Regions from separate parts of the Streptomyces sp. NPDC058274 genome, predicted to be linked through region 2. Evidence: predicted binding sites of a transcription regulator. Region 2 holds the regulator's gene; the other holds the start of a gene.

Region 1 (4,933 bases), on a different contig from region 2:
GCCCGCGGCAAGTCGCTGTCCATCCCGGATCCCCGTTACAAGGCCCTGATGGGCGTGGTGAAGGTGACTCCGCGGGCGCTGCTCGGCGGGGTCACGTCGAAGACGGGGCGGAAGTACGGCCCGCAGTGAGCGCGACGGTGCCGATAACGGCCGAAGCCTCCCTTCCCCGGTCCGGGGAAGGGAGGCTTCTTCGGTCCTGCGACCCCATGGCCTGCCGGCCTTGAGGCCTTAGTGCGAGTGGCCGTGGCCGTGGCTGTGACCGGCCTCGCCCTCGTCGTCCGCCGGCTTCTCGACGACCAGGGTCTCGGTCGTCAGCAGCAGGGAGGCGATGGACGCGGCGTTCTCCAGCGCGGAGCGGGTGACCTTGACCGGGTCGATGACGCCGGCCTTGACCAGGTCGCCGTACTCACCGGTCGCGGCGTTGAAGCCCTGGCCCTTGTCGAGCTCGGCGACCTTGGAGGTGATGACGTAACCCTCCAGGCCGGCGTTCTCGGCGATCCAGCGCAGCGGCTCGACGGCGGCGCGGCGGACGACCGCGACACCCGTGGCCTCGTCGCCGGTCTTGCCGAGGTTGCCCTCGAGGACCTTCACGGCGTGGACGAGCGCGGAGCCACCACCGGAGACGATGCCCTCCTCGACCGCGGCGCGGGTCGCGGAGATGGCGTCCTCCAGACGGTGCTTCTTCTCCTTGAGCTCGACCTCGGTCGCGGCACCGACCTTGATCACGCACACGCCGCCGGCCAGCTTCGCGAGGCGCTCCTGGAGCTTCTCGCGGTCCCAGTCGGAGTCGGTGTTCTCGATCTCGGCCTTGATCTGGTTGACGCGGCCGAGGACCTCGTCGGAGCTGCCGCCACCGTCGACGATGGTGGTGTCGTCCTTGGTGACGGTCACGCGGCGGGCGGTGCCCAGCACGTCCAGGCCGACCTGGTCGAGCTTGAGGCCGACCTCCTCGGCGATGACCTGACCACCGGTGAGGGTGGCGATGTCGCCGAGCATGGCCTTGCGGCGGTCACCGAAGCCGGGGGCCTTCACCGCGACGGCGTTGAAGGTGCCGCGGATCTTGTTCACGACCAGGGTCGACAGGGCCTCGCCCTCGACGTCCTCGGCGATGATCAGCAGCGGCTTGGAGGCGTTGGCCTGGATGACCTTCTCCAGCAGCGGCAGCAGGTCCTGGATGGAGCTGATCTTGCCCTGGTGGATGAGGATGTACGGGTCGTCAAGGACGGCCTCCATACGCTCCTGGTCGGACACCATGTACGGCGACAGGTAGCCCTTGTCGAAGGCCATGCCCTCGGTGAAGTCGAGCTCCAGACCGAAGGTGTTGGACTCCTCGACGGTGATGACACCGTCCTTGCCGACCTTGTCCATCGCCTCGGCGATGAGCTCGCCGACCTGCGGGTCCTGGGCGGACAGACCGGCGACGGCGGCGATGTCGGACTTCTCGTCGATCGGCCGGGCGGTCGCGAGGAGCTCCTCGGACACGGCCTTGACCGCGGCGTCGATGCCCTTCTTGAGCAGGGCCGGGGAGGCGCCCGCGGCGACGTTCTTCAGGCCCTCGCGGACGAGCGCCTGGGCCAGCACGGTGGCGGTGGTGGTGCCGTCACCCGCGATGTCGTTGGTCTTGGTCGCCACCTCCTTCACCAGCTGGGCGCCGAGGTTCTCGTACGGGTCCTCGACCTCGACCTCGCGGGCGATGGTGACGCCGTCGTTGGTGATGGTGGGGGCGCCGAACTTCTTGTCGATGACGACGTTGCGGCCCTTGGGGCCGATCGTCACCTTCACTGTGTCGGCAAGCTTGTTGACGCCGCGCTCAAGGGCGCGACGGGCGTCCTCGTCGAACTTCAGGATCTTCGCCATGGGAGCGATTCAGCCCTCTCGGAAAACTTGGGAGAAACGAACTGCGCCCCCAGCGCCCGGCTTCTTAGGTCGCGGGGGCCAGGGGCGCAGTTCACTGCAAAACTGGGTGAATTACTTCTCGATGATCGCGAGTACGTCGCGAGCCGAGAGGACGAGGTACTCCTCGCCGTTGTACTTCACCTCGGTGCCGCCGTACTTGCTGTAGAGCACTACGTCGCCGACGGTGACGTCGAGCGGAAGACGGTTACCGTCCTCGAAGCGACCCGGGCCCACGGCCAGGACGACGCCCTCCTGGGGCTTCTCCTTGGCAGTGTCCGGGATGACCAGGCCAGAGGCGGTGGTCTGCTCGGCGTCGAGCGGCTGGACCACAATGCGGTCCTCGAGCGGCTTGATGGCAACCTTGGAGCTGGTGGTCGTCACGATCCGACCTCCCCCTTCGGAGATCTCACGGGGTTAACTGTCTGAGGTGGCGACCAGGTGGATCCGTCGTCGCGGGTGCCGGACCTGCCCGTCGCTATTGGCACTCTCCAGGGGGGAGTGCCAGACCAGAGACTATGACTGCGATTAGCACTCGGTCAAGCGGAGTGCCAAACGCCTGCCGGCGCGGCGGCGGAAATGGGTGCCCTGGGTGGGGGCGGGCGTCCTCTGGGGGCTCTGCCCCCAGACCCCCGATATCGGCCTGGACGGCCTCGTCCTCAAACGCCGGACGGGCTGGATTCCCCAGGTACTCCTCCAGGCGCACGGGCTGATCTCCTACAGGTAGTCCTCGAGGCGAGCGGGCGTCAGGCCCTCGGACTGGATGCGGCGCAGCAGGCGGGTCATCGTCGCGGTGACGTCGGGTTCGTCGGGGCCGAGGAGGATGTCGCCCGGGTGCAGCCGGCCGGGGCCGGCGTCCCGGCCGAGGACGACGGCGGAGACCCCGCAGTCGGCGGCGGCCCGGAGCGTGGTGGTGTCGTAGGTGCCGTACGGGGGGCGGAGCAGCCGGGGGCGGATGCCGAAGCGGTGCTTGAGCTTCTCCTGCTGGCCGCAGATCTCGGCACGCTGGCCGGCGTACGGCAGACCGCGCAGCGAGGTGTGGTCGAGGGTGTGGTTCTGCACGCTCGCGCCGAACGCCCGCAGCTGCGCGAAGTGTCCGTACCCGGGCCCGACGACGCTGTCCGTGAGGAACATGCTGACCGGCAGCCGCAGTTCGCGGACCATGTCGATGAACCGCGGATCCCGCTCGGCTCCGTCGTCGTACGTCAGGAAGACCACCTTGTCCCGGGTGGGGACGTGGTCGACCACCGGTGGCAGTCCGGGGCCCGCGCCGGGCACGGCGGGCCGCCGGTCGGGGCGTTCGGGGGCCGGGGCGAGCGGGGCGGCCAGCCCCCAGCGGCGGTACGTCGCGGCGGTCGGCCGCTGCGGCGCGTGGGTGCGCACGCGCTCGGCCGCCTTCTTGCCCAGCCGCTCGATCGGGTCGACGGACTGGGCGCAGCCGGTGACCCCGGCGAGCAGCGCGGAGACGAGCAGGCCGGCCAGCAGGGTGCGTGCCCGCGCGGTCACCGGGGGCGCTCCGGTCCCGCGTCCGGGGCAGGGCGTACGGCCACCCTCACAGGTAGTCCTCCAGCCGCGCCACGGCGTACCCCTCGTCCGTGACCTTCTTCAGGAAGCGGCGGACCATGTCGGGCATGGTGCCCTTCCAGTCCTCACGGCCCCGGAAGTGGGTCAGGACGATGTCGCCCGGGTGCAGGGACCGGTCCCACTCGCGGTACTCCCAGTGGTCGACGAAGACCTCTTCGTTCCAGATCGGCGCGTACTTGATGCCGCAGGACTTGGCGGCGCGCAGGGTGTCCTCGTTGAAGTTGCCGTACGGCGGCCGGAAGAGCGTGGGGCGCTTGCCGAACTGCTTCCTCATCACGTCCTGCATGCCGCAGATCTCGTGCTTCTGCTGCTCGTAGGAGAGCCCGGGCAGGTACGGGTGGTGCAGCGTGTGGTTGTTCAGGGTGGTGCCGCGGGCCTGCATCTTCTTGAAGTAGCCGTAGTTCTCGTTGGCGAGGTAGTCGCTGAGGAAGGCGGTGTACGGGATCTTCAGGTCGCTCATCATCTTCAGGAACGCCGGGTCCTTCTCGGCGCCGTCGTCGATGGTGAGGAAGACGACCTTGTCCTTGGTGGGGATGGTCGTGAAGACAGGGGGCAGCCCGTCCTGGTCCTCGACCTCGAAGCCCTTGCGGGCCTCGATCACCGGCTTCTTCGCCGGGGCGGGCGGCGCGGCCAGCGGGGTCTTGGCCAGGCCCCAGCGCTTGGCCGCGGCGACTCGTGCGGCCTGCGCGACACGCAGCTTCGAGGCGTACGAGTCCAGGGCGCGGGCCGGCGGCGCGTGCAGCGCCTGCGGTCCGTGGGCGCCCTTGACGCCGGAGTCGGTGCCGGCGCAGCCAGCGGCGAGAGCGGCGGCCGCGAGCACGGCGAGGGCGCCCCGGACCCCTCCCACCACGGTCCGCTTCGTGCGGTTTTCATCATTTTGTCGTACGAGTCGCATGGCGCCGGATCCTCGCAGGTCACCGCGCCCGGGTCGGGCCGACACCGCCGCCGGACGCGCACCGTCCACCGACTGGCCCACAATGGGCCGGTGAACGACCTGGATCCGCTGGCCTCCTTCGCCTCCCTCCGTACCCCCGAGGGCCGCGCCCTGCTCGACGCGGCGCGTGGCACCGAGCCGGCCCAGGAGCTGGCCGTGGCCACCCGGCTGCGCCGTGACCATCCGGCGCCCCTGGTGACGGCGGTGCTCGCCCAGACGCGGCTGCGGCAGCGGGCGGCGGCGAAGTTCGGGGCCGAGGACGCGGAGCGGATGTTCTTCACGCCGAACGGGGTCGAGCAGTCCACCCGGACGAGCGTCGCGACGTATCGCGCGGAGCGCTTTTGCGCGCTGGGCGTCCGGTCCGTCGCCGACCTCTGCTGCGGGATCGGCGGCGACGCGATCGCGCTGGCCCGCGCCGGGATCCGGGTCCTCGCCGTCGACCGGGACCCGCTGACGGTGGCGGCGGCCCGCGCGAACGCCGATGCGCTGGGTCTCGCGGACCTGATCGAGGTGCGCGAGGCG
Region 2 (4,933 bases):
CGTCCACGCCGGTCTCCGTCATGGTCTCGACGGCGAGCTCACCGCGGTCGCCCTTGGGGAGGGCCTGGACGACGGTGATACGGGGTTCCTCGGGCGGTTCCTCGGCGACCGAGTCCAGCTGGACGATCAGCCGGTCCTTGCCCTCGGTGTCCGTGACGACGCACTCCGCCCAGCGGCCGGCCCCGTCCGTGAGGACGACGTCCTCGCCGGGCCGCAGCCGCTTCACGGAGACGGCGTGCCGTCCTTCGGCGCCGTCGAGGACATAGCGTCCGCCGCTGCCCGCGCGGAAGTGCTCCACCACGAAGACCGGCGCGGTCATCGGGCCGCACCGCCCGCCGGGAACGACGACAACGCTGTCATCGTCGCTTCGAGTTCGGCGGCCAGCACCTCCACCAGCTGCCCGGCGGGCAGTTCGCGGGCCATGCGGTGCCCCTGGCCGGCCCACAGCGCCATGCCCTGCGGGTCGCCGGCCTTGGCCGCGGCCTTGCGCAGCGGGGAGGTGAGGTGGTGGATCTCGGGGTACGCGGCGGGCGCGTACGGGCCGTGCTCGCGCAGGAAGCGGTTGACCAGGCCGCGGGCCGGGCGTCCGGAGAACGCCCGCGTCAGTTCCGTACGGACGAAGAGCGGGTTGGTCAGCGCCTCCTTGTGCACCGCATGGGCGCCCGACTCGTGGGTGGCGAGGAACGCCGTGCCGAGCTGGGCCGCGCTCGCGCCGGCGGCGAGCACCGCGGCGATCTGGCTGCCGCGCATGATGCCGCCGGCCGCCACGATCGGGAGGTGCACGCTCTCGCGGACCTGGGCGAGAAGGGAGAGCAGTCCGATGCCGGCGCCGTCCACCTCCGGGATGTCGCGGTGGGTGCCCTGGTGGCCGCCCGCCTCCACGCCCTGCACGAGCACCGCGTCGGCGCCCGCCCGCTGGACGGCCAGCGCCTCGTCGACCGTGGTCGCGGTGACCACGGTCCGGGTACCGGCCCGGGACAGCGCCTGAAGGACCTCGGGGGCCGGGCAGCCGAAGTGGAAGGAGACCACCGGCACGGGGTTGTCGAGGAGTACGGCGAGCTTGGCCTCGTAGCCGTCGTCGCGTCCGCTCTCCGGGTCGCCCAGCTCGGTGTCGTACCAGGCGGCCTCACCGGCGAGCTGATGCGCGTACACCGCCACGGCCGCGGGGTCCGCGTACTCCGGCTGCGGCATGAAGAGGTTCACACCGAAGGGACGGCCCGTGAGCCCGCGCAGCTGCTTGATCTCCTGGTACACACCGTCGGCCGTCTTGTACCCGCCGGCAAGGAATCCGAGCCCGCCCGCCTCGGAGACGGCAGCGGCCAGCCGCGGCACGGAGACACCGCCCGCCATGGGGGCCTGCACGATCGGATACCGGAAGAGATCGGTCAGTGCGGAGGACATGACGGCATGTTGTCACGTCCTCCGAACAAGTCCGAATCCGGCCGCTCAGGGGGTGTGGACGGCCATGCCGTCCTGGTTCCGCATCCCCCGCGTACGGGCCTCAGCGCCCGTTGAACGCATCCTTCAGCCGAGAGAAGAGTCCCTGCTGCCCAGGTTGAAACTGGCCCGTGGGGCGCTCCTCACCGCGCAGGACCGCGAGCTCCCGAAGCAGCCGCTCCTGCTCAGGGTCGAGTTTCGTGGGGGTGGTGACCTCGACGTGCACGATGAGGTCACCGCGACCGCCGCCGCGCAGATGCGTGATGCCGCGGCCGTGCAGCGGGATCGACTGGCCGGACTGGGTGCCCGGGCGGATGTCGACCTCCTCCAGACCGTCGAGGGTCTCCAGCGGCACCTTCGTGCCGAGGGAGGCCGCGGTCATCGGGATCGTGACCGTGCAGTGCAGATCGTCGCCGCGGCGCTGGAAGGTCGAGTGCGGCAGCTCGTGGATCTCGACGTAGAGGTCACCGGCGGGGCCGCCGCCAGGGCCGACCTCGCCCTCGCCCGCGAGCTGGATCCGCGTGCCGTTGTCCACACCGGCCGGGATCTTCACGGTCAGGGTCCGCCGGGAACGCACACGCCCGTCGCCCGCGCACTCCGGGCACGGGGTCGGGACGACGGTCCCGAAACCCTGGCACTGGGGGCAGGGGCGGGACGTCATGACCTGGCCGAGGAAGGACCGCGTCACCTGGGACACCTCACCGCGACCGCGGCACATGTCACAGGTCTGCGCGGAGGTCCCCGGCGCGGCACCCTCACCGCTACAGGTGGTGCACACCACGGCCGTGTCGACCTGGATGTCCTTGGTCGTGCCGAAGGCGGCCTCGTCGAGGTCGATCTCCAGCCGGATCATGGCGTCCTGGCCACGGCGCGTGCGCGACCGCGGGCCACGCTGCGACGCCGTGCCGAAGAACGCGTCCATGATGTCCGAGAAGTTCCCGAACCCGCCGGCGCCGAAGCCGCCCGCACCCGCGCCGCCGCTCTGCGAGAGCGGGTCGCCGCCGAGGTCGTAGACCTGCTTCTTCTGCGGGTCCGACAGCACCTCGTAGGCGGCGTTGATCTCCTTGAAGCGCTCCTGCGTCTTCGGATCGGGATTGACGTCCGGATGCAGCTCGCGCGCGAGCCTCCGGAACGCCTTCTTGATCTCGTCCTGGGAAGCGTCGCGGCGCACGCCGAGTACGGCGTAGTAGTCCGTGGCCACTTACGACTCCGCCAGGATCTGTCCGACGTACCGTGCCACTGCGCGTACCGCTCCCATCGTTCCCGGATAATCCATGCGGGTCGGTCCGACCACGCCAAGTTTCGCTACTGCTTCGACGCCCGAACCGTAGCCGACCGAGACCACGGACGTGGAGTTGAGTCCCTCGTGGACGTTCTCGTGACCGATCCGTACGGTCATGCCCGAATCCGTCGACTCCCCAAGCAACTTGAGGAGCACGACCTGCTCCTCGAGAGCCTCGAGGACCGGCCGGATGGTGAGGGGAAAGTCATGTCCGAAGCGGGTGAGATTGGCGGTCCCGCCGATCATCAGCCGCTCCTCGTTCTCCTCGACGAGTGCCTCCAGCAGGGTGGAGAGCACCGTCGCGACCGTACCCCGGTCCTCCGTCTCGAAGGCGTCCGGAAGATCCTGCACCAATTGCGGCACATCCGCGAAACGGCGGCCCGCGATCCGGCTGTTGAGCCGCGCGCGCAGATCCGCCAATGACGTCTCGCCGAAGGGCGCCGGGCAGTCGATCATCCGCTGCTCGACCCGGCCGGTGTCCGTGATGAGCACGAGCATCACGCGCGCGGGGGCGAGCGAGAGCAACTCCACGTGCCGCACGGTCGAGCGGGTCAGCGAGGGGTACTGAACGACGGCGACCTGCCGGGTCAGCTGCGCGAGCAGCCGCACCGTGCGGCCCACGACGTCGTCCAGGTCGACGGCTCCGTCGAGGAAGTTCTGGATGGCGCGGCGCTCGGGCGCCGTCATCGGCTTGACGCCGGCCAGCTTGTCGACGAAGAGCCGGTAGCCCTTGTCGGTGGGGATGCGCCCTGCGCTGGTGTGCGGCTGCGCGATGTACCCCTCGTCCTCCAGGGCCGCCATGTCGTTGCGGACGGTGGCCGGGGAGACGCCCAGCCGGTGCCGCTCGGTCAGCGCCTTGGAGCCGACCGGCTCCTCGGTCCCGACATAGTCCTGGACGATGGCGCGCAGCACTTCCAGCCTGCGTTCACTGAGCATCGCGCACACCTCCTGAAGTCGGCACCGTGGTCTGCGTGGACCTTCGTCCTGGCACTCAGCGCGTGCGAGTGCCAGCGTTCCCCGAGCCAGTGTACGGCGGGGAGGTACGGCCCCGGCAAGGGCGGCCCCAGGACACCGCGCCGCGTGTACGGACGTGTCCTGTGATGTCGTGCCGTCGCACTGCCCCGCCGTTAGCGTCACGGTATGAAGCTGACTTGGGAAGAGCTGGGGTGGGAGGAACTCGCACCCCGCGTGGGGCGGCGGCGCCTGCCGGTCTGGGACTGCACCGCCGGGCTCGTGGTGGGCGAGGGCGCGGCCCTCATGATCGACGCGGGGTCGAGCCGGGCCGAAGGCGCACGGTTGCGTGCCGCGGCGCAACGGCTCCTCGGCACCCGGTGCCGTGTGACCCATCTCGCGCTCACGCATCCCCATTTCGACCACGTCTTCGGCACGAGCGCCTTCGCCGAGGTGGAGGTGTTCGGCGCGGTGGGCGTGGACACCGCCCTCACCTCGGCGTCGGGCCGCGAGGAGCTCCGGGCGGACGCCGTGCGAGGCGGTCTCGACCCGGACGAGGCGGCCGAGGCCGCGCGGCTGCTCGCCCGCCCGGACCACTCCGTGTCCGGCGAGTGGACCCTGGATCTCGGCGGCGGCGTACAAGTCCTGCTGGCGAACGTGGGTCCCGGCCACACCCGTCACGACCTGGTGGTGCTGGTGCCGGGCGCCGACTGTCCGGAAATCGTCTTCTGCGGCGACCTGGTGGAGGAGTCCGGCGAGCCCCAGGCCGGACCGGACGCCGTTCCCGCCCGCTGGCCGGCCGCCCTGGACCGGCTGCTCGGTCTGGGCGGCGAGGACGCGGTGTACGTGCCCGGGCACGGGGGCGCGGTGAATGCGGCGTTTGTCCGGGCCCAGCGGGACGCGCTGGCGACGCGCTTCGGCGTGTCGTAGAAGGCCGTACGGCGCCGCGGTCCGCCTTCTCCTATCGTCATCCGAATGCGCCAGTACTCTCCGGACCTCACGCCCCCGTGGAAGAAGCCCAAGCCCGCGCCCGAGGTCCCGGCGGAGCCCGGGCTCGTGGTCGAGGAGCCCGGCACCGGCTTCTGCGGCGCGGTGATCCGCTGCGAGGCGGGCACGGTGACGCTGGAGGACCGCTTCGGCAAGCACCGGGTGTTCCCGCTGGAGCCGCGCGGCTTCCTCCTGGAGGGCAGGGTGGTCACCCTCGTCCGCCCGTCCGCCATTTCGGTACGTCCCACCCGTACGGCATCCGGTTCGGTCGCCGTG

What was found. The regulator HrcA, encoded in region 2, represses chaperone genes, less so after heat shock. The targets are predictions, from matches to a motif close to TTNGCACTCNGNNNNNCNGAGTGCNAA.
Region 1: a site for HrcA is predicted at 2,422-2,448, ahead of groES (co-chaperone GroES). Genes of this name have one in related genera too.

What each region holds. Positions count from the first base shown of each region.
Region 1 covers NZ_JBHVXW010000024.1:11,861-16,793, forward strand. Annotated here, with positions in the region: gene ACFVYF_RS33230 (SDR family NAD(P)-dependent oxidoreductase) at 1-129, shown strand, start outside; gene groL (chaperonin GroEL) at 229-1,857, opposite strand; gene groES (co-chaperone GroES) at 1,969-2,277, opposite strand; gene ACFVYF_RS33245 (polysaccharide deacetylase family protein) at 2,611-3,399, opposite strand; gene ACFVYF_RS33250 (polysaccharide deacetylase family protein) at 3,446-4,372, opposite strand; gene ACFVYF_RS33255 (methyltransferase domain-containing protein) at 4,463-4,933, shown strand, end outside.
Region 2 covers NZ_JBHVXW010000006.1:379,023-383,955, reverse strand. Annotated here, with positions in the region: gene ACFVYF_RS15855 (16S rRNA (uracil(1498)-N(3))-methyltransferase) at 1-319, opposite strand, end outside; gene ACFVYF_RS15850 (nitronate monooxygenase) at 316-1,401, opposite strand; gene dnaJ (molecular chaperone DnaJ) at 1,502-2,638, opposite strand; gene hrcA (heat-inducible transcriptional repressor HrcA) at 2,639-3,655, opposite strand; gene ACFVYF_RS15835 (MBL fold metallo-hydrolase) at 3,860-4,600, shown strand; gene ACFVYF_RS15830 (DUF3097 domain-containing protein) at 4,646-4,933, shown strand, end outside.